2 regions of the Massilia consociata genome follow, and region 2 is predicted to be linked to the other one. Evidence: predicted binding sites of a transcription regulator. Region 2 holds the regulator's gene; the other holds the start of a gene.
The links. Region 2 encodes FliA, which starts transcription of late flagellar genes. Its sites were predicted from a motif close to CTAAAGTTTNNNNNNNNNNNGCCGNTA; they were not measured.
Positions count from the first base shown of each region.

Region 1 (11,459 bases), on a different contig from region 2:
ACCACGGCCTGAAGCCAGGCTGATTTCCGCTCATCGAACCTGGGTTCCCGCCTGCGCGGGAACGACGTGCGCGGGCAGCGGGCTTCCCATGCGTTAGCCTGAAGCCGGCGAAGGCGGCGGCGATGCCACCGGCTTCGCTTCCTCCGGTGCGTTGTGCAGCCACAAACGCCAAAACCTCCCGCCTTGCATCTTTCCCCCACCTGATAAATACTGGCGCCTTTCCAGCCCACCGGAGTACCGCATGAGTCACCGCCACGCCCTGATTGCCGCCGCCCTCGCCAGCGTCTGCGCCACCCAAGCCGCCCAAGCCGCCGGTCAGGACCAGATGGGCACGCCGAAAGCCGACCAGGAAACCTGCTACGGCGTCGCCAAGGCCGGCCAGAACGACTGCGGCACCGCGACCCATGGCTGCGCCGGCGCCGCCAGGACCGACAACGACCCGGCCGAGTGGAAGTTCGTCGCCAAGGGGACCTGCACCAAGCTCGGCGGTTCGCTCGAGCCGGGCAAGGCAGGCGATGCCGGCAATGCCGGCAAAACCCAGGCCCAGGCTGTCCAGGCCGAATCGAAGAAGTAATCCATGCGTGTGCCCGGCGCGCCCGTCGGCGCCGGCGTGGGGCTGCGCGCGCCGCACTACCGCGCCTTTCTCGAGCGGCGCCCGGCGGTCGGGTTCCTCGAAGTCCATAGCGAAAATCATCTTGCCCGGGTGGGCTGGGACTGGCACGTGCTCGCCACGCTGCGGCGCGACTACCCGCTCAGCCTGCATGGGGTCGGGCTCGGCCTGGGCTCGGCGCGCGGCTTTTCCGAAGCCCACCTCGAGCGCGTGCGTGCGCTGGTGGAAGCCGTCGATCCTTTCCTCGTTTCCGAACACCTGAGCTGGGGTGCGCTGGCCGACCGCCAGCTCAACGACCTGCTGCCGGTGACGCTCGACGGGGCCATGCTGGCGCTGCTGTGCGAGCGGGTGGACCGCGTGCAAACCTTGCTGCGCCGCCGGCTGCTGGTCGAGAACGTCTCGGCCTACGTGCGCTTTCGTGCCGATACCATGAGCGAGGCCGAGTTTTTGGCCGAACTGGTGCGGCGCACCGGCTGCGGCGTCCTGCTCGACGTGAACAACCTGTACGTCAACCAGCACAACCACGGCGAGGACGCGCTGGCCGCCATTGCGGCGCTGCCGCCGGGAAGCGTCGGCGAAATCCACCTGGCCGGCCATCTCGACACGCCGCTGGCGCTGGTCGACCACCACGGCGCGGCGGTGGCCGAGCCGGTGTGGGCGCTGTACCGCGCCGCGCTGCAGCGCTTCGGGCGGGTGCCGGCGCTCGTCGAATGGGATACCGACGTGCCGCCGCTCGAGCTGCTGCTGGCCGAAGCCGCCAGGGCGGACGCGATCGCGCGCGACTATCCGCTTGCCTGGCCGGTCGTGCCGGCGCGTGCTCCGGTGGCGCGCGGGGCGAACGTGGCGCCGGACCACGGGCTTGCCGCGCTCCAGCAGCAGGTCGGCGATGCGCTGGCCGATCGTGGCCGGGAGCAGGCCCTGCGGCCGTTATTGAAAGACGGGGCAGTGGCGCGCCTGGCGCTCTACCGCGGCAACCTGGTGGCCGGCTGGGAGCGTGCGCTGGCCGACGCCTATCCGGTCGTGCGCCGGCTCGTGGGCGAGGAGTTCTTCGCGGGATTGGCGCGGGCCTACGGCAAGGCCGCGCCCTCGCAGGATCCGGACCTGGCCGGATTCGGCCTGCGCTTGGCCGGCTTCCTGGAAGGCTTCGCCCCGGCGGCCGCGTTTCCCTACCTGCCCGACGTGGCGCGGCTCGAGTGGGCGGTCCACTGCGCGTACCTGGCGCCGGGCCTGGAATCCGGCATCGCGCCGCTGGGCATCGACGTGCTGGCGCAACTGGCGCCGGAAGCGCTCGATGCCGCCCGCTTCACCCTGCACCCGTCCGCGGCCTTGCTGCGCAGCCGCTGGGCGACGGTGCCGCTGTGGCATGCGCATCAGCCGGACGGGCCGGCACTGCCGGCGCGCGTGGACCTGCCGTCGACGGCGCTGGCCGTGCGGCCCGGCTGGCAGGTGGAGGTGGTGGAGCTGGGGGCTTTCGATGCCGCCATGCTGGAACAGCTGGCGGCGGGCGCCACCTTCGGCCAGGCGCTCGATGCGGCGCTGGCGTGTGGTGTGGAGACGCCGGACCTCGGCGCCATGTTGCAGCGCTGGTTCGGGCTTGGCGTCGTCACCGCAATCTCGACAGATTAGGATGTACGCCGGCTGAACCAGCCGGAACGGCTCAGTGGAAAGCGCGCAGGATGCGCTGTTCCCCGGTGCAGTCGTGGAAGCGCTCGTTGGCGGCGCGGGTGGCGGCCATCATGCGCTCGATCTGGGCGTCTTCGAAACGCGCCAGTTCCTCGTTGGCGGCTTCCAGGGCCAGCGCCAGCTTGGCGCGCGCGTTCTGGTACAGCACGCTGGTGTAGTGATCGGTATTCTTGAGCAGTTCTTCCGCGTTTTCGATCACGAGGCGCAGGTCGCCGATCAGCTGTTCCTGCGTCTGTGCGCGGCGGTCCGGGGTTTCCATTGCTTCACCTTTAGCCGTTGATTTCAGTCGTGTCGTGACGATTAAAATATAAACAAGGAAGCCCCGCTCTGTTTGTTAGGGCGCAAACATAAGCCCCCCGCTTTTTCGGCGGGTTCCGGGCTCGTTATTGCACCCGGATCTGCACGTCTCCCACGGTGACCAGCTGGCCGCTGCGGATCTTGGCAGTCTTGCGAAGCTCCTGTTTCCCATCGACCGACACCACGCCGCTGGCAACCATGTTCTTGCCGGCGCCGCCGCTGTCGACCAGGCCGACCAGCTTCAGGAGCTGGTTGACCTCGACGAATTCTGATGTCAAATCGAAAACTATTTTTTGCATTCTATCCTCGGGGTTGGTAAAGGCGGCGTACGATACACGAGGCCGTCTGGTGTGTGCAGATGCCTGGGAAGCTGCGCTCAGTCGACCCGTTCCGGACGGGTCATCTCGATCGGGACGATCCACTGCTCGAACTGCTGCTCGGTGACGAAGCCGGACTGCAGCGCGGCCTGGCGCAGCGTCAGGCCTTCGTGCGATGCCGTCTTGGCGATCTGGGCGGCGCGATCATACCCGATGTGCGGCGCCAGTGCGGTCACCAGCATGAGGGATTTTTCCATCAGCTCGGCGATGCGCGCGTGGTTCGGCTCAATGCCCTGGGCGCAGTGGGTGTCGAAGGAGCGCATGCCGTCGGCCAGCAGGCGGGCACTCTGCAGGAAATTGTGCGCGATCATAGGCTTGAACACGTTCAGCTCGAAGTTGCCCTGCGAGCCCCCGACCGTGATCGCGACGTCGTTGCCGAATACCTGGCAGCACAGCATCGTCAAGGCTTCGGCCTGGGTCGGGTTGACCTTGCCCGGCATGATCGAGCTGCCCGGCTCGTTCTCCGGAATGGTGATCTCGCCCAGGCCCGAGCGCGGTCCCGAGGCCATCCAGCGGATGTCGTTGGCGATCTTCATCAGGGCCGTGGCCAGGGTCTTGAAAGCGCCGTGGGCGAACACCAGCGCGTCGTGCCCCGCGAGCGCCATGAATTTGTTGGGGGCGCTCTTGAATGCCAGCCCGGTGCGCGAGCCGAGTTCGGCCGCGATGCGCGGGGCGAAGTCCGGGTGTGCGTTCAGGCCGGTGCCGACCGCCGTGCCGCCGGCGGCGAGCGCCAGCAGGCCGGGCAGGGTGGCGCGGATCGATTGTTCGGCAAAGTCCAGCTGGGCGACGTAGCCGGAGAATTCCTGGCCCAGCGTCAGCGGGGTGGCGTCCTGCAGGTGGGTGCGGCCGATCTTGACGATGTCGTCGAAGTCGCGCGACTTGCGCAGCAGGGTGGAGCGCAGCTGGGCCAGCGCCGGCAGCACGTCCTGCGCCACGGCGACGGCGGCGGCCACGTGCATGGCGGTGGGGAAGATGTCATTCGAGGACTGGCCCATGTTGACGTGGTCGTTCGGGTGCAGCAGGCGTTTCTCGCCGCGTTCGCCCCCCATCAGCTCGGAACCGCGGTTGGCCAGCACCTCGTTCATGTTCATGTTGCTCTGGGTGCCGGAGCCGGTCTGCCATACGGCGAGCGGGAATTCATCGGGATGGCGGCCTTCCAGGACTTCGTCGGCGGCGCGGATGATGGCTTCGGCCTTGTCGGCGGGCAGCTTGCCGAGCGAGCGGTTGACCGCGGCGGCCGCGCGCTTGACCTGGGCCAGGGCCGCGACCAGTTCGGGCGCCATGCGCTCGGTCGAGATGTGGAAGTGGTGGAGCGAGCGCTGCGTCTGGGCGCCCCAGAGGCGGTCCGCGGGCACCTCGATCGGGCCGAAACTGTCTTTTTCGATCCTGTTTTCCATGGCGTGTCCTTTTTGGCAAGGATGGGAATGATTAAAGAGTTTATCCCAATGTCCGTTATATACGCTTAGGCTATCTTTTCGGCATTCTTATGGCTCCCCGCCTTTCCCTGTTACTGACTTACGCGTTGTTGGCCACCGCATGCGGGCCATCCCAGGCGGCCGAGCTCGGCGAGCCGCGCGTAAGTTCCTTCATCGGGCAGCCGCTGGTGGCCGACATCGAGCTCACGATGCTGGAAGACGCCGCAAGCCCGGTCGGCGTTCGCCTTGCCCATCCGGACGTCTACCGCGGCGCCAGCATCGGCATGCCGCCCGTGCTGTCGACGCTGAACCTGTCCGTCATGCGGCGCGACGGGCGCCAGTTTCTGCACGTGACCTCCTTGCGGCCGGTCGAGTCGCCGCACCTGCACCTGTACCTGGAACTGGCCGACGGCAGCCAGCGCACCGTGCGGCTGGCAACCCTGTGGCTGTCGCCGGACCCGAATCCGGCGCCGGCACCGGCACCCCCACCTGCACCTGCACCTGCACCGGCCTCCGCCCCCGCACCGGTACCCGTCCGGGAGCAGGCGCCGGTCCTGGCCCCGGCGCCCGCCAGGGCGCAGCCCATGGCAGCCGTGCTGCCGCGCAAGGTGCGGGCGCCGGTTCCGGTTCCTGCCCCGGCAGTCGCTCCGGCGCCGAAGGCCGCTGCGCCATTGCCCGCTGCCGGTGGGGCCTGTACGCCGCAGATGCCGCAGCCGCAGCCGGAGGCCGGCGCCTGCGTCGCGCTCGGCGTCAGGAACGCGATGCTGCGCGAGCAACTGGGGCAACTCGAAGACAAGGTCAAGGTGCTGCAGGTGGCCATGGGCGCCGCGCCTGCGTCGGTCGTGCCGCCGCTCAAACCCTACAAGCCGAAGAAGAAAAAGCAGGAGGCAGCGCCCGAGGCCGGCACGCCGTGGCTGCTGGTGGCCGGCGGCGTGGCCGGCGTGCTGGCGCTGCTGGCCGCGCTGGTGGTGGCGCAGCGGCGCAGGAAGACGGGGCGGCCGGCCGTCCCGAAAGCCGGCCTGGGAGCGCGGCTGAAGGCCCGGCTCGGACGCAAGCCGGCGCCGGCGCGGACGGCCGAGCCGGTGCTGGAAGAGGGCGCGCACGAGTCGTCTACACAAGTTTGAGATTTCATATATACTGGATTTGTGGTCGACGAGATCACAGACAGCACAGAGATCTGGCGCAGCCACCACCGATAGCGTGGCGCGGAAAGCAGATGGACGTTGAAGAAACGCCTGTGTTGGAAGCAGCTCGCGGGCCAACTGCGGCAGCGAGCGCCGGGAGCAACCGGCAAGAAGCGACGCCAGGAGATACCTGGTGCTCGCTTTCCCCCCCATTCCGCCCCCGAGCGTCCCGCTCGGTCGCATGTCAAAAGCGCCTTCGGGCGCTTTTGTCTTTTCTGTCCATGGCACGCCGTCGAGATGGCGTCACCGGCATGCGCCATGCATGGGAGCCATCCCGGCCTGCGCCGGACAGGCTACAATCCCGTGCAGCACAGACCCGGACAACATGAAAAACTGGATCAATCGTTTATTGAGCGGCGCGGAGAGCCAGGCCCCGCAGGAGCCCGGTGGCGCGCGCGCCGGCGCCGCGCTGCAGGATGATGCGGCGGACGAGGCCAACGAGGCCAACGAGGCGAATACCGACGTCCTGTATTACCGCTGGCTCACCGGCCCGGCGGCTTTCGACGCGCCGCCCGAGACCGCAGGCTTGATCCTGGAGCAGGTGCGCCAGCTGGCGCAGAATCCGGGTGTCGCCGCCGAACTGGTGCCGCGTGTGCCGGAGCTGATCCCCAAGCTGCTGCGCAGCCTGCGCGACGAGAACGTGACGAGCGCCGAGCTGGCCGGCCAGGTGGCGGAAGACGTGGTGCTGGTCGCCGAAGTGCTGCGCGAAGCGAACAGCGCCTACTACCGTCCGATGACGCCAATCAAGACGTTGGACGCGGCCATCATGCTGCTGGGGCAAAACGGACTGCGCATGCTGCTGGCCCGCGTCGCGTTCCGGCCGGTGATCAGGATGCACGAGGCCGGCTTTGCCCGCCGCGTCGCGCCCCTGCTGTGGAACCATTCGGAGCGCTGCGCCGTTGCCGCCAGCCTGATGGCGCCCGGCCTGACCGCGGATATCTTCGAATCCTGCCTGGCCGGCCTGATGCAGGATGTCGGGCTGATCGTCGCCTTCCGCCTGGCCGACCGCATCTGCCAGAACGGCAAGGTGCCCGATTCCAGTGCGTTCGGGCTCGATCTGATGGCGCACAGCCGGCAGCTGTCGGCGGCGATCGCCGCCTACTGGGATTTCCCCGAGAATGTCTCCGACGCCATCGCCCAGGCAGGCAATCCGGACGGTTCCGCCCTGGCGCAGGCGCTCGCACAGGGCGACCATATCGCCAAGCTGCGGCTGCTGATCGATGCCGGCGTGCTGCCCGAAGACGATCCGCTCGTTTCGAACGGGCTGAACAGTTTCCAGCGCCGTTGCCTCGGCAAGTTGAGCAACCTGGACCAGTAGCGTGGGCGGCTCTACCGACAGCGCGAGCAAGCCAGTACGCCAGCGCCGCCCACGCGTTCAACCGGCCGTGACATCACCGCAATAGATGCGTGATTGAAACAAAAAAGGCGCCCGCAGGCGCCTTCGTCATGTTCCCCGATTAATCAGTGCGCGCACAGCGCGCGGTCCAGCTGGCCCATCCAGGGCTCGGTCACCTCGCGGATGGCGCGGTCGTTGGCCATCAGTTGCTTGATCAGGTCGATCTTGCGCTGGCGCTTGGCGCCGTCCAGAGCCGGCACGCCGCCGATCGACGCGCCCGCAGCCACGCTGGCCTGCACGTTGAGCTTGTCGAACCCGGTCCAGTCGCCCGCCTGCGCCGCGGTCTTCATCTGGCCAGTCAGGCCGGCGAGATGTTCGTACATCGGAAGGACGTCGTTCGAGGTCATGTCAGCACCAAGGCATTCACCCAGGCCGGATTGCCGGGTATCTAAAGCATTTACGGATGGGTTTCCGGGAACTTTAGGGTTCTGGATAAATTTTTTTGAACTTTTTTCACTCGGGATGAATATTGTTAATCTTGCATGATCAAACCGCCATGCACCGTCCCGCATGCTTCCCGCCAATCCCCCGATTCAGCAGTTCGGCCGCGTTTTTTGCAGTTTGTCGCAATGTGGGCGCGTGCGGCTTAGGGCTTGCTTAGAGTGCGTGCTGGGTTGCCACGCCAACCGACCAATAAAAACAGATGCCGAGAAAGAGACTTATGAGACACATGCCAGTCGCCCGGGCCGCCGCCGCGGTCGCCTTTGCGCTGGGCGCCGGGACGGCGCAGGCGGAGGCGCCGTTTTCGTTCGCGGCCACGCCGGGCAAGCTGCCGAAGAATGTGATTCCGCTGCAGTACACCGCGCACATCGTGCCGGACGTGGCGGCCAATGCCTTCCGCGGCAGCCAGAGCGTCGAGATCGATGTCCTGGCTCCGACCTCGACGATCATGCTCAACGCCGACAACCTGCAGATTGACGCCGCCACGCTCAGCGGCAGGGGCATCGACAGGCTGGCCCTGGCCCCGGTCCTCGACAAGGCGCAGCAGACCCTGCGCTTCGACCTGCCCCAACCGCTGGCGCCCGGCAAGTACACGCTGGCGCTGCAGTTCCGCGGCCAGATCAACCGCGAGGGGCGCGGCCTGTTCTACGTGAACTACAAAGCCGGGGGCCGCGACAAGAAGCTGATCGCCACCACCATGGCGCCGACCGATGCGCGCCGCATGCTGCCGACCTGGGACGAGCCGGCCTTCCGCGCCCGCTTCAAGCTGACGGTCGACGTCCCGGGCAACTTCACGGCCTATTCGACGACCCCGGTCGAGAAGCGCGAGGCGCTCCCGGGCGGCATGCAGCGCGTCACCTTCGGCAACACGCCGAAGATGCCGAGCTACCTGGTGGTGCTGGTGGCGGGGGAACTCGAACGCCTCGCGGGCAGGCAGGACGGGGTCGACATCGGTATCGTCACCACCGAAGGCAAGCTCGGTTCGGCTGCCTTCCCGCTGGCCGCCACGCGCGACCTGCTGCATTACTTCAATAATTACTTCGGCATTCCGTACCCATTGCCCAAGCTCGACCAGATCGCGATTCCCGGCGGCTTCAACGGGGCGATGGAGAACTGGGGCGCGGTGGTGTACAACGAGACGACCCTGCTGTACGACCCGAAGAAGAGCCCGGACCGGGTCAAGAAACTTACCTTCAGGATCAATGCGCACGAAATGGCGCACCAGTGGTTCGGCAACCTGGTCACGATGGCATGGTGGGACAACCTGTGGCTCAACGAGGGTTTCGCGTCCTGGATGGGGGCCAAGGCCACCCAGCACTTCCATCCGGAATGGCGTCCCTACCTGGACGGCATCGCCGAGCGCGAACACGTGATGAACCTCGACGCGCGCAAGACCACGCACCCGATCCAGACCCCGATCGAGACCGAGGAGCAGGCCGCGTCCGCGTTCGACGCGATCACCTATCTGAAGGGGCAGGCGTTCCTGCGCATGCTCGAGGCCTACCTGGGCGAGGACGCCTTCCGCAAGGGCATGCGCGCCTACATGGACAAGCACCAGTACTCGAATACCACGTCGAGCGACCTGTGGGCGGCGCTCGAGAAGGCATCCGGCAAGCCGGTCGGCAAGCTGGCGTCCGACTGGACCCTGCAGCCCGGCTTTCCGCTCATCAAGGTCGAGCAGGCCTGCGAGGGCGGCAAGCGCAAGGTCACGCTGTCGCAGGAGCAGTACCGCCTGGACGAGCCGGCCAGGGAAAAACGCCTGTGGAACGTGCCGCTGCAGGTCGGCACCGTCAACGGCAAGGCCTGGTACTCGCTGCTGTCGGGCCCGAGCATGACCATCCAGCAGGGCAGTTGCGACGGCGGCACCCTGGTGGTAGACCCCTACAGCGTGGGTTACTTCCGCGTCCAGTACGATCCGGCCAGCTTCCGCGCGCTCGCCGGACAGGCGCCGCGCCTGCCGGACAGCACCCGTCTCAAGCTGCTCACCGACACCTGGAGCTTCGTCTCGGCCGGCCGCATGCGGCTGGACGGCTACCTGGACCTGGTGCGCAAGTACGGGGACGAGCCTCGCCCGGCCGTGTGGGAATCGATCCTGTCGAACCTGCGCACGCTCGACTCGCTGGCGCGCGGCGAGCCGGAGCAGGCCGCGATCCGGCGCTTCCTGGTCGATTTTGCGCGCCCGAAGTTCGAGCAGCTCGGCTGGGAGGAGAAACCGGGCGAGAGCGCCGAGGACAGCCAGTTGCGCGGCATGCTGGCGGGCGCGCTGGCGCGTGCCGGCGACCGCCAGGCGATCGAAGAGGGGCGCGCGCGCTTTGCGCGCTTCCTGGAGGACCCGGCCTCGGTGCCGCCGTCGATGATCGACTTCGTCATCGGCACCGCCGGCCGCCATGCCGATGCCACCACCTACGACGCGCTGGCCGCCCGCGCCGCGAACGCCCCCAACAGCGAAGAGCGCAACCGCTTCGGCCGCGCGCTCGCCAGCGCCCAGGACCCGGCGTTGGCCGCGCGCACGCTGCAGTTGCTGCTGGCGCCGGGCACCCCGCCAGACCTGATGCCCTACATCATGGGCGGCGTCGCCGGCGAACACCTCGACCTGGCATGGAACTTTGCCGTCGCGCACCGTACGGCGCTGCTGGACAACATGGAAGCCCTTGGCCGCAACACTCTGTTCGCCGGCATCGTGGCCTCCTCGAGCAATCCGGCGCACGCCGACATGATGGAAGCGTACATGCGCAAGAACTTCGGTCCGGACGGCGTTGTCGAAGCCGAGCGCGTCGGCAACGGCGTGCGCATCCGGGCCCAGCAGAAGGCGCGCCTGCTGCCGCAGGTACGCACGGCGTTCGAATAAGACGATGCAGGCAATCCGCCATACCCGAATCAACCCACCAGGAGAGAAGGGAAGCCATGAAGACCAGCTGGACTCCGATCAGGACTGCCGTCATCCTGGCGCTGTGCGGCGCAACGTTTGCCTTCGCACCGGCCCAGGCGGCCGGTCAGGCGGCCGCTGCCGGCGCTGGCACCAACGCCAGCGCCAGCGCCAGCGGCACGGCCCCGGCAAGACCGGCCGGCGCCGTCGTGCTGCCGGGCGACGACTTCTACGCCTGGGCCAATGGCGAGTGGATGGCCACGACCGAGATCCCGGCCGACCGCGGCTCCTGGGGCGCGATGTACGCGCTGGCCGAGGAGAGCAACGCCCGCATCGCCAGGCTGATCGAGGAAGCGGCCGCGGACAAGTCGGCCGGCGCCGAGGCGCGCAAGGTGACCGACTTCTACAACGCGTACATGAACGAAGCCGGCATCGAAGCGGCCGGCCTGTCGGCGCTCAAGCCGCGCCTGGCGAAAATCGAAGCCGTCAAGACCCGCGCCGACCTGTCGCGCGTGCTGGGCGAGTTCCTGCGCGCCGACGTCGACCCGCTGAACATGACCAACTTCAACACCCCGAACCTGTTCGGTGTGTGGATCAACCAGGACCTGGCCGACCCCTCGCGCAATGTCCCCTACCTGCTGCAGGGCGGCCTTGGCATGCCGGACCGCGCCTACTACCTCGACAACAGCCCGCGCATGAACGAACTGCGCGGCAAGTACCAGCAGTACATCGTGGCCATGCTCGAGCTGGCCGGCTACGACAATCCGGCGCAGCGCGCCGCGAAGATCTTCGCGCTCGAATCCGAACTGGCCCAAAGCCACGCCAGCCGGGAAGAGTCCGCCGACATCCAGAAGGCCAACAACCACTGGACCATGAAGGATTTCGCGGCAAAGGCGCCGGGCATGGACTGGAACGCCTTCATGAAGGGCGCGCGCCTCGCCGGGCAGGACCGCTTCATCGCCTACCACCCGGGCGCACTCAAGGGCGCCGCCGAGCAGGTAGCCGCGACCGACCTGGCGACCTGGAAGGACTACCTGGCCTTCCACAGCCTGAACCAGTTCGCCAATACGCTGCCGAAGGCCTATGCCGACCTGCGCTTCGCGTTCTACGGCAAGGGCCTGACCGGCTCGCCGCAGCAGTCGCCACGCTGGAAGCGGGCGCTGGCAGCCACCAATGGCGCGCTGGAAGAC
Region 1 is NZ_JBHLWP010000003.1:198,912-210,370, forward strand. It holds gene ACFFJK_RS02490 (YjfB family protein) at 1-12, shown strand, start outside; gene ACFFJK_RS02495 (BufA1 family periplasmic bufferin-type metallophore) at 242-574, shown strand; gene bufB (MNIO family bufferin maturase) at 578-2,236, shown strand; gene ACFFJK_RS02505 (DUF883 family protein) at 2,268-2,552, opposite strand; gene ACFFJK_RS02510 (RNA-binding S4 domain-containing protein) at 2,677-2,889, opposite strand; gene fumC (class II fumarate hydratase) at 2,967-4,364, opposite strand; gene ACFFJK_RS02520 (type IV pilus assembly protein FimV) at 4,490-5,506, shown strand; gene ACFFJK_RS02525 (HDOD domain-containing protein) at 5,892-6,884, shown strand; gene ACFFJK_RS02530 (flagellar protein FliT) at 7,028-7,309, opposite strand; gene ACFFJK_RS02535 (M1 family metallopeptidase) at 7,633-10,251, shown strand; gene ACFFJK_RS02540 (M13 family metallopeptidase) at 10,308-11,459, shown strand, end outside.
Region 1: ACFFJK_RS02530 (flagellar protein FliT) is a predicted target of FliA. The motif match lies at 7,360-7,386, and genes of this name have one in related genera.

Region 2 (11,459 bases):
ACGTCGGCAGCGCCCACGTGGGCGAGCTGATGGGCAAGGCTTTCCTGTTCATCGTCGGCGCCCTGGGCATCATCGCTGCCATCGATGGTCCGTACCAGCTCTGGCACTACGGCGACAAGCTCAAGATGACGCGCCAGGAGTTGATCCAGGAGTCGAAGGAATCGGACGGCAATCCGCAGATCAAGGGCAAGATTCGCCAGATGCAGCGTGAAATGGCGCGCGGCCGCATGATGCAGAATGTGCCCACTGCCGACGTGATCGTCACCAACCCGACGCACTATGCGGTGGCGCTGAAGTACGCCGACGGCCAGAAGGGCGCGCCGCGCGTGGTGGCCAAGGGCGTGGACGAGGTGGCGGCGAAGATCCGCGAACTCGGCGCCGAGCACAAGGTGGCCCTGCTGGAAGCGCCGGCCCTGGCCCGTGCGCTCTACAAGCACACCGACATCGACGAGGAAATCCCGGAAAAGCTGTACTCGGCCGTGGCGGAAGTGCTGGCCTACGTCTACCAGCTGCGCGCCTACAAGAAGGGCGAAGGCCTGTACCCGGATCGCCCGACGAAACTGGCCGTGCCGCCCGAGATGGACCCGCACAACCCGGCTTCGCAACAACAGCAACCTGGCACGAATAACGGAGCACTGCACTAATGAACAGCATCAAACTGCCGGCATGGATGAACGGCCTCGGCGCGCGCGGCGGCAGCGCCCTCGCGGCGCCGATCTTCATCATCGTCCTGCTGGCGATGATGATCCTGCCGCTGCCGGCCTTCGCGCTGGACGTGTTCTTCAGCTTTAACATCGCGCTGTCCGTCATCGTGCTCCTGACCGCGCTGTACACGGTCAAGCCGCTCGACTTCATGGCCTTCCCGGCCATCCTGCTGGTCTCGACCATGCTGCGCCTGGCGCTCAACGTCGCCTCCACCCGCATCGTGCTGACCGAAGGCCATACCGGCGGCGACGCCGCCGGCAAGGTGGTCGAGGCCTTCGCCCACTTCCTCATCGGCGGCAACTACACGGTCGGCATCGTCGTGTTCGTCATCCTGACCCTGATTAACTTCACGGTCGTCACCAAGGGCGCGGGCCGTATCGCCGAGGTGGGCGCGCGCTTCGCCCTGGACGCGATGCCGGGCAAGCAGATGGCGATCGACGCCGACCTGAACGCCGGCCTGATCGGCGAGGCCGAGGCGCGCAAGCGCCGCAACGAAGTGGGGCAGGAGGCCGAGTTCTACGGCGCGATGGACGGTGCGTCCAAGTACGTCAAGGGCGACGCCATCGCCGGCATCCTGATCACCCTGATCAACGTCATCGGCGGCCTGGTCATCGGCATGGTCCAGCACGACCTGGCCTTCGGCAAGGCCGCCGAGGTGTACACGCTGCTGGCCATCGGCGACGGCCTGGTGGCGCAGATTCCTTCGCTGATCATCTCGGTCGCGGCCGGTATGGTGGTCTCGCGCGTGGCCAGCGACGAAGACATCAGCAGCCAGCTCACCAACCAGCTGTTCGCCCGTCCGGAAGCGCTGTACATCACCGGCGGCATCATCCTGGCGCTGGGCATGATCCCGGGCATGCCGAACCTGGTCTTCCTGCTGCTGGGCGGCGCGCTGCTGGGGTGCGGCTACCTGGTCGCCAAGCGCCGCAAGGAGAATCCGGCCAAGGAGGCGGGTGCGGCCGCGGCCGGTGCCGCCGGCGCGGGTGGCGCAGGCGGCGCAGCCGGTGCGGGTGGCGGGGCTGCGCCAGCCGAATCGGAAGAAGCCACCTGGCAGGACGTGATGGCGGTCGACACCCTCGGCCTGGAAGTGGGCTACCGCCTGATTCCGCTGGTGGACAAGGCGCAGAGCGGCGACCTGCTCAAGCGCATCAAGGGCATCCGCAAGAAGTTCGCGCAGGAAGTCGGCTTCCTGGCCCCGCCGGTGCACATCCGCGACAACCTGGAGCTCAAGCCCTCGGCCTACCGCATCACCCTCAAGGGCGTGGAAGTGGGCACCGGCGAGGCGATGAACGGCCAGTTCCTGGCCATCAACCCGGGCATGGCGAGCGGCACGCTGCCGGGCCTGGTGACCACCGACCCGGCCTTCGGCCTGCCGGCCACCTGGATCGACGCCGGCCTGCGCGACGAGGCGCAGAGCATGGGCTACACGGTGGTCGATGCCGGCACCGTGGTGGCGACCCACCTGAACCACCTGATCACGACCCACGCGTCGGAACTGCTGGGCCGCATGGAAGTCCAATCCCTGCTCGATCACCTGGGCCAGGCGACGCCGAAGCTGGTCGAGGACCTGGTGCCGAAGGTGGTGCCGCTGTCGACGCTGCAGAAAGTGCTGCAGAACCTGCTGGCGGAGGGGGTGCACATCCGCGACATGCGCACCATCATCGAAACGCTCTCCGAGCACGCGGTGCAGACCCAGGATCCGAACGAGCTGACCGCCTTGGTGCGGGTGGCGCTGGGCCGCGCGATCGTGCAGCAGCTGTTCCCGGGCACCAACGAGCTGTCGGTCATGGCCCTCGACAACCGCCTCGAGCGCCTCCTGATGCAGGCGATGGGGGCGGGCGGCGACGGCAGCGGCATCGAGCCGGGCCTGGCCGACACCATCGCCCAGCAGGCCGCCAACGCCGCCCAGCAGCAGGAGCAGATGGGCCTGAGCCCGGTGCTGCTGGTGCCGGCCCCGCTGCGCGTGCTGCTGTCGCGCTTCCTGCGCCGCGCGGTGCCGCAGCTGAAGGTGCTGTCGCACAACGAGATTCCGGAAACAAAAACGATTCGGGTGACCAGCCTGGTGGGTGCGCCGATGTAAGGCAAACCGGGGTTCGTAGGGTGGGCGGCTTCGTCCGGCAAGCTGAGCAGCCGGTACCGGGAACGCCGCCCACGCGTTCAACTCTCCATTGAAAAGACGCAGCGGCTGCGCTTGTGCTTTGAACGCGTGGGCGGCGTCCGCGGCGCGGCCAGGCACGATTTCTGGGGTCGAGCCGCCCACCCTACAGAACCCGTCTTTCACGCCCAAGCGACCTCGGCCTTTTGAAATAGGCCCATTTCCCCTTCTTTCTCCCCCGATGGTTTCCTGACGGCATCGCCAATAATGCTGGCTATGGACGGGCAATGGCGCCCCCGGCAATCAGACACAGAACAGACCAGTTGAAGTGCGGAGAACAACGATGAACGTGAAGAAATTTACAGCGGCTACCTCCCGTGACGCCTTGCGCAAGGTGCGCGAGGCGCTCGGCCCTGACGCGGTCATCCTTTCCAACCGCCCGGTCGACGGCGTGGTCGAGATCCTGGCGCTGGACAACGACGACGTCGCCTCGCTGTCCGCCCCCAGCATCGAAGAGCCGCAGCAGCCGCAGTTCCAGGCCTTCGACAACGATTTCGACCCGGAGCCGGTCTTCACCCGCGCCCCGGCCGCTTTTGCGCCGGCCGCGCGCGAGCCCGAGCTGCGCCAAAGCGCGCCGCGCGCCGCCGCCCAACCGAGGCTGGACCCGTTCGCCGGCCAGCATTATGCGGAGCGCCGCGCCGCGCCGATGGCCGAACCCGAACTTCCGCCGACCTACGCCAACCGCCGCGCCCCGGCGCCGGAAGCGGGCATCGACATGGCCGCCATGACCCAGATGATGAGCGCCGCCATCGCCCAGGCCAAGGAATCGGCCGCGCTCGAGATGAGCGGCATGATGAACGAGATCCGCGCCATGCGCGGCCTGATGGAAACCCAGCTGGCCGAACTGTCGTGGAACGCCACCGCCCAGCGCGAGCCGCACAAGGCCGCCGTGCTGCGCGAGATGCTGGCCGCCGGCTTCTCGGCGACGCTGGCGCGCTACCTGGTCGACAAGATGCCGGCCACGAAGGATGCGGCCGAGGCCATGCGCTGGATCAAGACCGTGCTGGCGCGTAACCTGACCACGATTGCCAACGAAGACGACCTGCTGTCGCGCGGCGGCGTGTTCGCCCTGGTCGGCCCGACCGGCGTCGGCAAGACCACCACCACCGCCAAGCTGGCGGCGCGCTGCGTGATGCGCCACGGCCCGGACAAGCTGGCCTTGATCACCACCGATGCCTACCGTATCGGCGGCCACGAGCAGCTGCGCATCTACGGCAAGATCCTGGGCGTGATGGTGCACTCGGTGAAGGACGAGGCCGACCTGCGCATCGCCCTGAAAGAGCTCAAGAACAAGCACACCGTGCTGATCGACACCATCGGCATGTCGCAGCGCGACCAGATGGTGACCGAGCAGGTGGCCATGCTGAGCGAATCCGGCGCCGACGTGAAGCGCCTGCTGTGCATGAACGCGACCTCGACGGGCGAGACCCTGAACGAAGTGGTGCGCGCCTACCAGGGCAGCGGCCTGGCCGGCTGCATCATGACCAAGCTGGACGAAGCCGCCTCGATCGGCGGCGTGCTCGACGTCGTGATCCGCCAGAAGCTGAACCTGCACTACATCTCGAACGGCCAGCGCGTGCCGGAAGACCTGCACCTGGCCGACCGCGCCATGCTGGTCGACCGCGCCTTCCGCAACAACCGCAATGCCAGCGCCCAGTTCGGCGACGCCGACCTGCCGCTGATGATGGCCGCCGCCGGCGCCAACGCGTCGATCCACAACGACCGCGGCCTGCGCGAGGTGAGCCTTGGCTAGTTTCGATTTCGACCAGGCCGAAGGCCTGCGCCGGATGCTGCAGGGCCCGCGCCCGCGCATCGTCACGTTTCTCTCCGCCACGCCCGAGGACGACAAGGGCGCGATGCTGGTCAACCTGGGCGCTTCGCTGGCGCAGCTGGGGGACGAGGTCCTGATCGTCGACGCCTGCGAGCGCGAATACGGCGTCGCCCGCCGCCTCGGCCTGAGCCGCGCCGGCACCCTGGCGCACGTGGCGCGCCAGGAGTGCGCGCTGAACCAGGTGATCCACCAGGTGCCGCAGGGCTTTTCCGTGGCCGCCCTCGGCAGGCCGGAGGGCCATGCCGCGCATCACGGCGAGACCCGCCGCCTGGCCAAGACCTTCGACGTGCTGGTCAAGCAGGCCGGCATCGTGATGGTGGACGGCGAACTCGGCCCGGACGGCGACTTCCCGCTGCCGCCGATGGCGACGTCCGAGATCGTGGTGCAGGTCGGGACCTCCGCCGCCTCGATCACGAACGCCTACGCGCTGATCAAGCGCCTGTCGCAGCAGCTGGGCCGCCGCCCCTTCGGCATCCTGGTCACCGGCGCCACCGAGGCCGAGGCCAGGGTTGTATACGATAATATGTCTACCGCGGCAACACGCTACCTCGCGGTCAGCCTCAGTTCGATGGGCTCGGTGCCGGCCGACGAGTACCTGCACCGGGCCGCGCGCCTGGGCCGGGCCGTGGTCGACGCCTTCCCGCTGGCCGGCGCGTCGGTCGCGTTCCGCCGCCTGGCGGGCAAGTTCGCCTTGCGTGCCATGCCCGGACTGGGCAGGGGAGGCAGTGCCCATTTCGGGTCTTGAGTATCAGAGAAGAAGAACAGGCAGCGCATGTACACGGTCAAAGGGAAAGCGGACAAGAACCATTTGCTGACGGAGCACATGCCGTTGGTGAAGCGCCTTGCCCACCACATGAAGGCCAAGTTGCCGCCTTCCGTGGAAGTCGATGACCTGGTGCAGGCGGGCATGATCGGCCTGCTCGACGCGATCAACCGCTACGAGGACAACCACGGGGCCCAGTTCGAGACCTATGCGGTGCTGCGCATCCGCGGCGCCATGCTCGACGAGCTGCGCAGCAGCGACTGGATGCCGCGCAGCACGCGCCAGAACATGCGCAAGGTGGAAGCGGCCATGGAAGCGCTGCAGCAGCGCCTGGGCCGCCCGCCGAGCGAATCCGAGATCGCCAAGTCGCTCAAGCTGTCGCTGGCCGACTACCAGGAAATGCTGGGCGAGAGCGGCGGCCACCAGCTGCTGTATTACGAAGACTTCCACGAGCAGGACGGCGACGGCGGCAGCGACAGCTTCCTCGACCGCTACGCGGTGGACGACGCCGACCCGCTGCGCAACCTGCTCGACACCGACTTCCGCCAGGCCGTCATCGACGCCATCGACAAGCTGCCGCCGCGCGAGAAGATGCTGATGGGCCTGTACTACGAGGAAGAACTCAACCTGAAGGAAATCGGCGCCGTGATGGGCGTGAGCGAGTCGCGCGTGTCGCAGCTGCACACCCAGGCGGTGGCGCGCCTGCGCGCGGCGCTGAAGGAGCAGTTGTGGACTGGGCCAGCGTAGCCGGCCTGGTGCTCGCGATCGCGGGCATCCTGGTCGGCCACACGCTCGACGGCGGCAAGTTCGCCTCGCTGCTGCAGCCGGCCGCCTTCGCCATTGTCGTGGTCGGCACCTTCGGCGCGGTGCTGCTGCAAAGCGAAGCGCGCACCTTCCTGCATGGCGTGCGCATGCTGCGCTGGGTGTTCTTTCCCCCGAAGTCCGGGCGCGACAAGCTCTCGCGCGAGATCGCGCTGTGGAGCCTGACGGCACGGCGCGACGGCCTGCTCTCGCTCGAGCAGTACATGGGCACGAAGGACAAGTTCATCCAGAAGGGCCTGCGCCTGGTGGTGGACGGCATCCACCCGGAGAAGATCCGCAGCCTGCTCGAGAACGAGATCACCGCCTACGAATTCGCCCAGCGCCAGGCAGCGCGCATCTGGGAGTCGGCCGCCGGCTATGCGCCGACCATCGGCATCCTGGGCGCCGTGCTGGGCCTGATCCACGTGATGGAAAACCTGTCCGACCCTTCGCGCCTGGGCTCGGGCATCGCCGTCGCCTTCGTCTCCACCGTGTACGGCGTGGGGCTGGCCAACCTGTTCTTCTACCCGGTCGGGAACAAGCTCAAGGCCATCGTCAGCGACAAGGTGGCGCAGTACGAGATCCTGGCCGAAGTCTTCCACGACCTCGCCAGCGGCGACCACACCCGCGTGGTCGACGAGCGCGTGGCCAGCCTGCTGGCGCGCCACTAGGCGGCGCTTCGACGACATGGCGCGCAAACGCTACGACGACGAGGCCGGCGACGGCGGGCACCACGAGCGCTGGCTCATCTCCTACGCCGATTTCATTACCCTGCTGTTCGCGTTCTTCGTGGTCATGTACGCGATCTCCATCGTCAACGAAGGCAAGTATGCGGTGCTGTCCGAAGCGCTGGGCGACGCCTTCGGCGGACGCGGCGCGGCCACGCAGGTGAACACCAACGTCGAGCCGGTGCTGCCGCTGTCGCACATTGTCAACCGCAAGCGCCTGGAAGCGGCGCGGCGCGAGCGCGAGCGCATGGAGACGCTGGCCAGGGATTTGTCCGCCACCCTGCTGCCGCTGGTGAAGTCGGGGCAGGTGCGGGTGACGCAGAACGCGCGCGGCATCAGCGTCGAGATCAATGCCAGCGTGCTGTTCGAGCAGGGCGAGGCGGTGCTGGCCGGCGACGCGCGCGACATCCTGGGCCAGGTGGCGGGCCTGCTGAAGAACGATCCGCACCGTATCGAGGTCGAAGGCCATACCGACAACCTGCCGATCGCGAACCTGCGCTACCCGTCCAACTGGGAACTTTCGGCCTCGCGCGCGGCGAGCGTGGTGCGGCTGTTCATCGAGAGCGGGGTGGCGGATGCACGGCTGTCCGCCATCGGCCACGGCGCCACGCGGCCGGTGGCGCCGAACGACACGCCGGCGAACCAGGCGCGCAACCGGCGGGTGGCGGTGATGATCCTGGCGGCGACGCCGGAGCCCGTTTCCGTCCCGCTGCAACCGTAGGGTGAAATATTTTTTCAGGGGAGCGTACATGCATGTCAAACGAATCCTGCCCTTGCTGGCCCTGGCTGCGGGTGGCCTGGTGAGCGCCATCGGCACCGTGGGCGCGGTCGAGAAAGACCCGGCGGTGCGCCACCAGCTCGAGGTCGAAACCACGGAAGGCAAGGTGCGCGTGCGCCTGATCGTCGAGAACCACGGCGAAACCACGATCTACGTCCCGCGCGAGGTGGCGGTCGAAGACGAGCTCACGGGCCGGCGCTTCGACGTGCGCGATGCGAAAGGAACACCGCTCGACTACACCGGCAGGATGGTCAAGCGCAGCGCGCTCACGGCCGCGGATTACCAGGCGGTGGACCCGCACACGATGCACGTGAACACCATCGACATCACGCCGACCTACGCCTTCAAGCAGGGACGCAACAGCTACGAGATCCGCTACGACGGGCCGTACCTGGCCGATGTGGCCAAGCTCGATGCCGTCAGCCACAGCCCGGCGGCGCCGGTGAAGTTCAGCTTCGGCAAATAATCCGGTTCACTTCAGCTGCAGCACCGGCGTGTTCTCTCCGAAATACTCGTACGAGTCGGCGTTGTTGACCGCCCGCGCCGGGCTGGTGCGGGCCAGTTCGGCGGCGCCCTGCTGGCCGTAGACATGGTCGTCGGTCGCGGCGACGATGTCGAAATGGCTCAGTTCATGGAGCATGGTGCCGCCGCGCGAGTCGGTGCCCGTCAGCGGGGCCGTCCAGAACGCCTTGCACACGTAGACCGTGTAGGGTTGGGCCGGGTACACGTAGGCGAAGTAGGGCTCGTTGCAGCCGCAGTCCACCTTCAGCGGCTTGTTCTCGAAGGCGTCGCGGATGGCGGCGAAGTTCTTCGTGGCCTTCGCGCTGCGCTCCGCATCCTGCACGCCGAACCAGGTCGTGTAACGTGCGCCGTAGCTGATGCCGGCGGCGGCGCCGGGCCTGTTGCCCGCCCTGGCGCCCGCTTTGGCGCCAGGCTTGGGGCCGCCCGTCAGGTAATCGTGACCCTCGACCGTCATTGCGCGGCCCGCGTCGATGGCCGCCGCCACCTGCTCCTGCTGCGCATTCGAGCATTTGCTGAATTCCAGGCTGCCGCTGCCGGCCGCGGCCCGCTTCGCCGGCGGGCGGGCGCCGCGCGGCAGGCGCCCGTCGATCCAGATGCTGACCTGGCTTGATTCCAACTGGCCGGTCGTCGGCTGCAGCGCGCGGCTGCCGAACAGGCCGAGGCCGGCGGTGCGGTAGCGCAGCTGGTAGCTGCCGGTCACGTTCATCTCGTACAGCGCCGACAGCTCGACTGTGCTGCTCACCGCATCGCCCGGCTCCAGCCGCACGTAGTCGCCAGGCCCGGGAGCGGGGCGCTTGGCCTTGATGCCGAGGTAGCGCACCGGCTGGCCGTCGCGCAGCACCTCGAACAGCGGCGCCTGCACGCCGTGCACCGGCGTATGCCACTTGAGCAGGAACTGTGGCGTACTGCCATGGTTGGCAAGGGTGACGCGCACCTGCACGTCGTCGCTGCGCGCGAAGTTCTGGCGTACCGGTTCGAGGGTGACGGACACGTCCTGCGCAAGCGCGGGCGCCGCATGCAGGGCGAGAACGGGCGCAAGGAGGGGAACAAGGATCAGGGAGCAGGGCAGGGAGCGGGGCAGGGAGCGGGGCAGGCGGCGCGGCATGGAAATCTCCTCGGCAAGAGTGGATCAGCCTACTTTGCGGCGGGGCGCCACCCAGTGTGTTGCGCAATCCCAAGAATTTATTGACTCCAGGAAATAAGTTGTACGGAGCGTATGGCTCGGAAACAACAGGCGTGATTTTTCGTGAATATTTGCTCGATTCAATAACATCACATTGCTATCATGCAATGACTCTATCTCTATGTAAATATTTGCGCCAACGGCGGCAGGCCTGTCATGACATTCCCATATCGACACGGAGCATCACCAGGACAGCCCCGCCAGCCGGAAGGGCCGTCGACCAACGAGCTCAACGAGGACATCGACAACCTGGCCCGCGAGCTCGGGCTCGACCGCGAGGAAGTCGACGCGCGCAAGGCCTTCCTGGAGCTGGGCGAGGCCGACGTCGAGGCGCTGCGCGACGTGCATGACCTGCTCGAATGCCACCGCGACGTGTTCACCGACCGTTTCTATGCGCACCTGCTGGCCTTCCCGCAGCTGCGCGCCATGCTCGGGGGCGATACGGAGGCGCGCCTGCGCCAGGTCCAGGCTTCCTACTTCAGCAGCCTGACGGCGGGCGAGTACGGCCAGGACTACATCCGCGAGCGCCTGCGCGTGGGCGTTGCGCACCAGCGCATCGGGCTCGATCCCAAGTGGTACATCGGCGCCTACCGCAAGTACCTGGCCGAGCTGCAGGAGATGCTGTGGCGCCGCCTGCAGCACCAGCCCGGCCGTTTCCACGCCGCCTGCGACGCGCTGCTCAAGATCGTCTGCTTCGACATGGGCCTGGCGCTCGACACCTACGCCCACGCCAGCCAGCGCAGCCTGGTGCAGAACCAGAATTACCTGGAACAGGTCATCGACGGCATGCCGGCCGGCCTGGTGGTGGTCGACGCCGGCCTGCGCGCCTGCTCGATGAACCGCATGATGGCCGAGCTGCTCGGCGTGCCGGACGGCCTGCTCGACGAGCAGGGCCTGGCGCTGGAGGAGCTGATCCCCTGCCCGGACCTGGCGCGCCACGCGGCCGAGGCGCTGGCCTCCGGCGCGCCGCACGACAATGTGCTGGTCACGCTCGACAGCCGGGCCGACGGCGTGCGCTACGTCGACTTCAACATCCGCCGCACCCGCAAGGACGGGGCCCCGATCCTGCTGCTGATCGGGCAGGACATCACCTTCCGCCGCAAGGCGCGCCTGCGCCTGCAGGAAAGCGAGGAGTTCTTCCGCCTCACCTTCAACCAGGCCGCGGTGGGCATCGTCCTGCTGGGCAGCGATGGACGCGTGCTGCGTACCAACAGCAAGATGTCGCACATCCTCGGCTACAGCGAGATCGAGCTGCTGCAGCGCTTCTTCCAGCAGCTCACCTGCGAGGCAGACCTGCCCGACGAGCTGGCGCTGATCCGGCGCCTGAAGGCGGGCGAGATCAGCGACTACCAGCGCGAAAAGCGCCTGATCCGGCGCGACGGCGTGCTGGTCTGGGTCAGCGTCAACGTATCGAGCATGCGCGACGCCAACGGCAACCAGCGCTTCATCTGCGTCATCAAGGACATCTCGCGCCAGAAGCAGGCCGAGGAAGCGCTGCTGCGCATGGCCAACCACGACGCGCTGACCGGCCTGCCGAACCGCGTGCTGATGCAGGACCGCCTGGGCCAGGCCATCATGCACGCCCACCGCAACGGGCGCCAGGTGGCGCTCATGTTCATCGACCTGGACCGCTTCAAGCACGTGAACGACAGCCTCGGCCACGATGCCGGCGACGCCCTGATCGTCGAGATCGCGCGCCGCCTCTCCAGCAGCCTGCGCGAGAGCGACACCGTGGCGCGCCAGGGCGGCGACGAGTTCGTGGTCGTGCTGCCCGACCTGGCATCCGAAGAGGACGCGTCGACGGTGGCCTGCAAGCTGCTCGAGAACCTGTTCCAGCCGATCACCCTGTGCGGCCAGGAGGTCTTCCCCTCCGGCAGCATCGGCATCGCGATGTACCCGCGCGACGGCGAGGACAGCGCCACGCTGCTCAAGTGCGCCGACAGCGCCATGTACGGCTCCAAGGGGCAGGGCGGCAACCATTACTCGTTCTACA
Region 2 is NZ_JBHLWP010000013.1:318,978-330,436, reverse strand. It holds gene flhB (flagellar biosynthesis protein FlhB) at 1-644, shown strand, start outside; gene flhA (flagellar biosynthesis protein FlhA) at 644-2,785, shown strand; gene flhF (flagellar biosynthesis GTPase FlhF) at 3,144-4,613, shown strand; gene ACFFJK_RS14810 (MinD/ParA family ATP-binding protein) at 4,606-5,436, shown strand; gene ACFFJK_RS14805 (RNA polymerase sigma factor FliA) at 5,464-6,201, shown strand; gene ACFFJK_RS14800 (flagellar motor protein) at 6,183-6,926, shown strand; gene motD (flagellar motor protein MotD) at 6,943-7,704, shown strand; gene ACFFJK_RS14790 (hypothetical protein) at 7,733-8,227, shown strand; gene ACFFJK_RS14785 (M35 family metallo-endopeptidase) at 8,234-9,388, opposite strand; gene ACFFJK_RS14780 (EAL domain-containing protein) at 9,623-11,459, shown strand, end outside.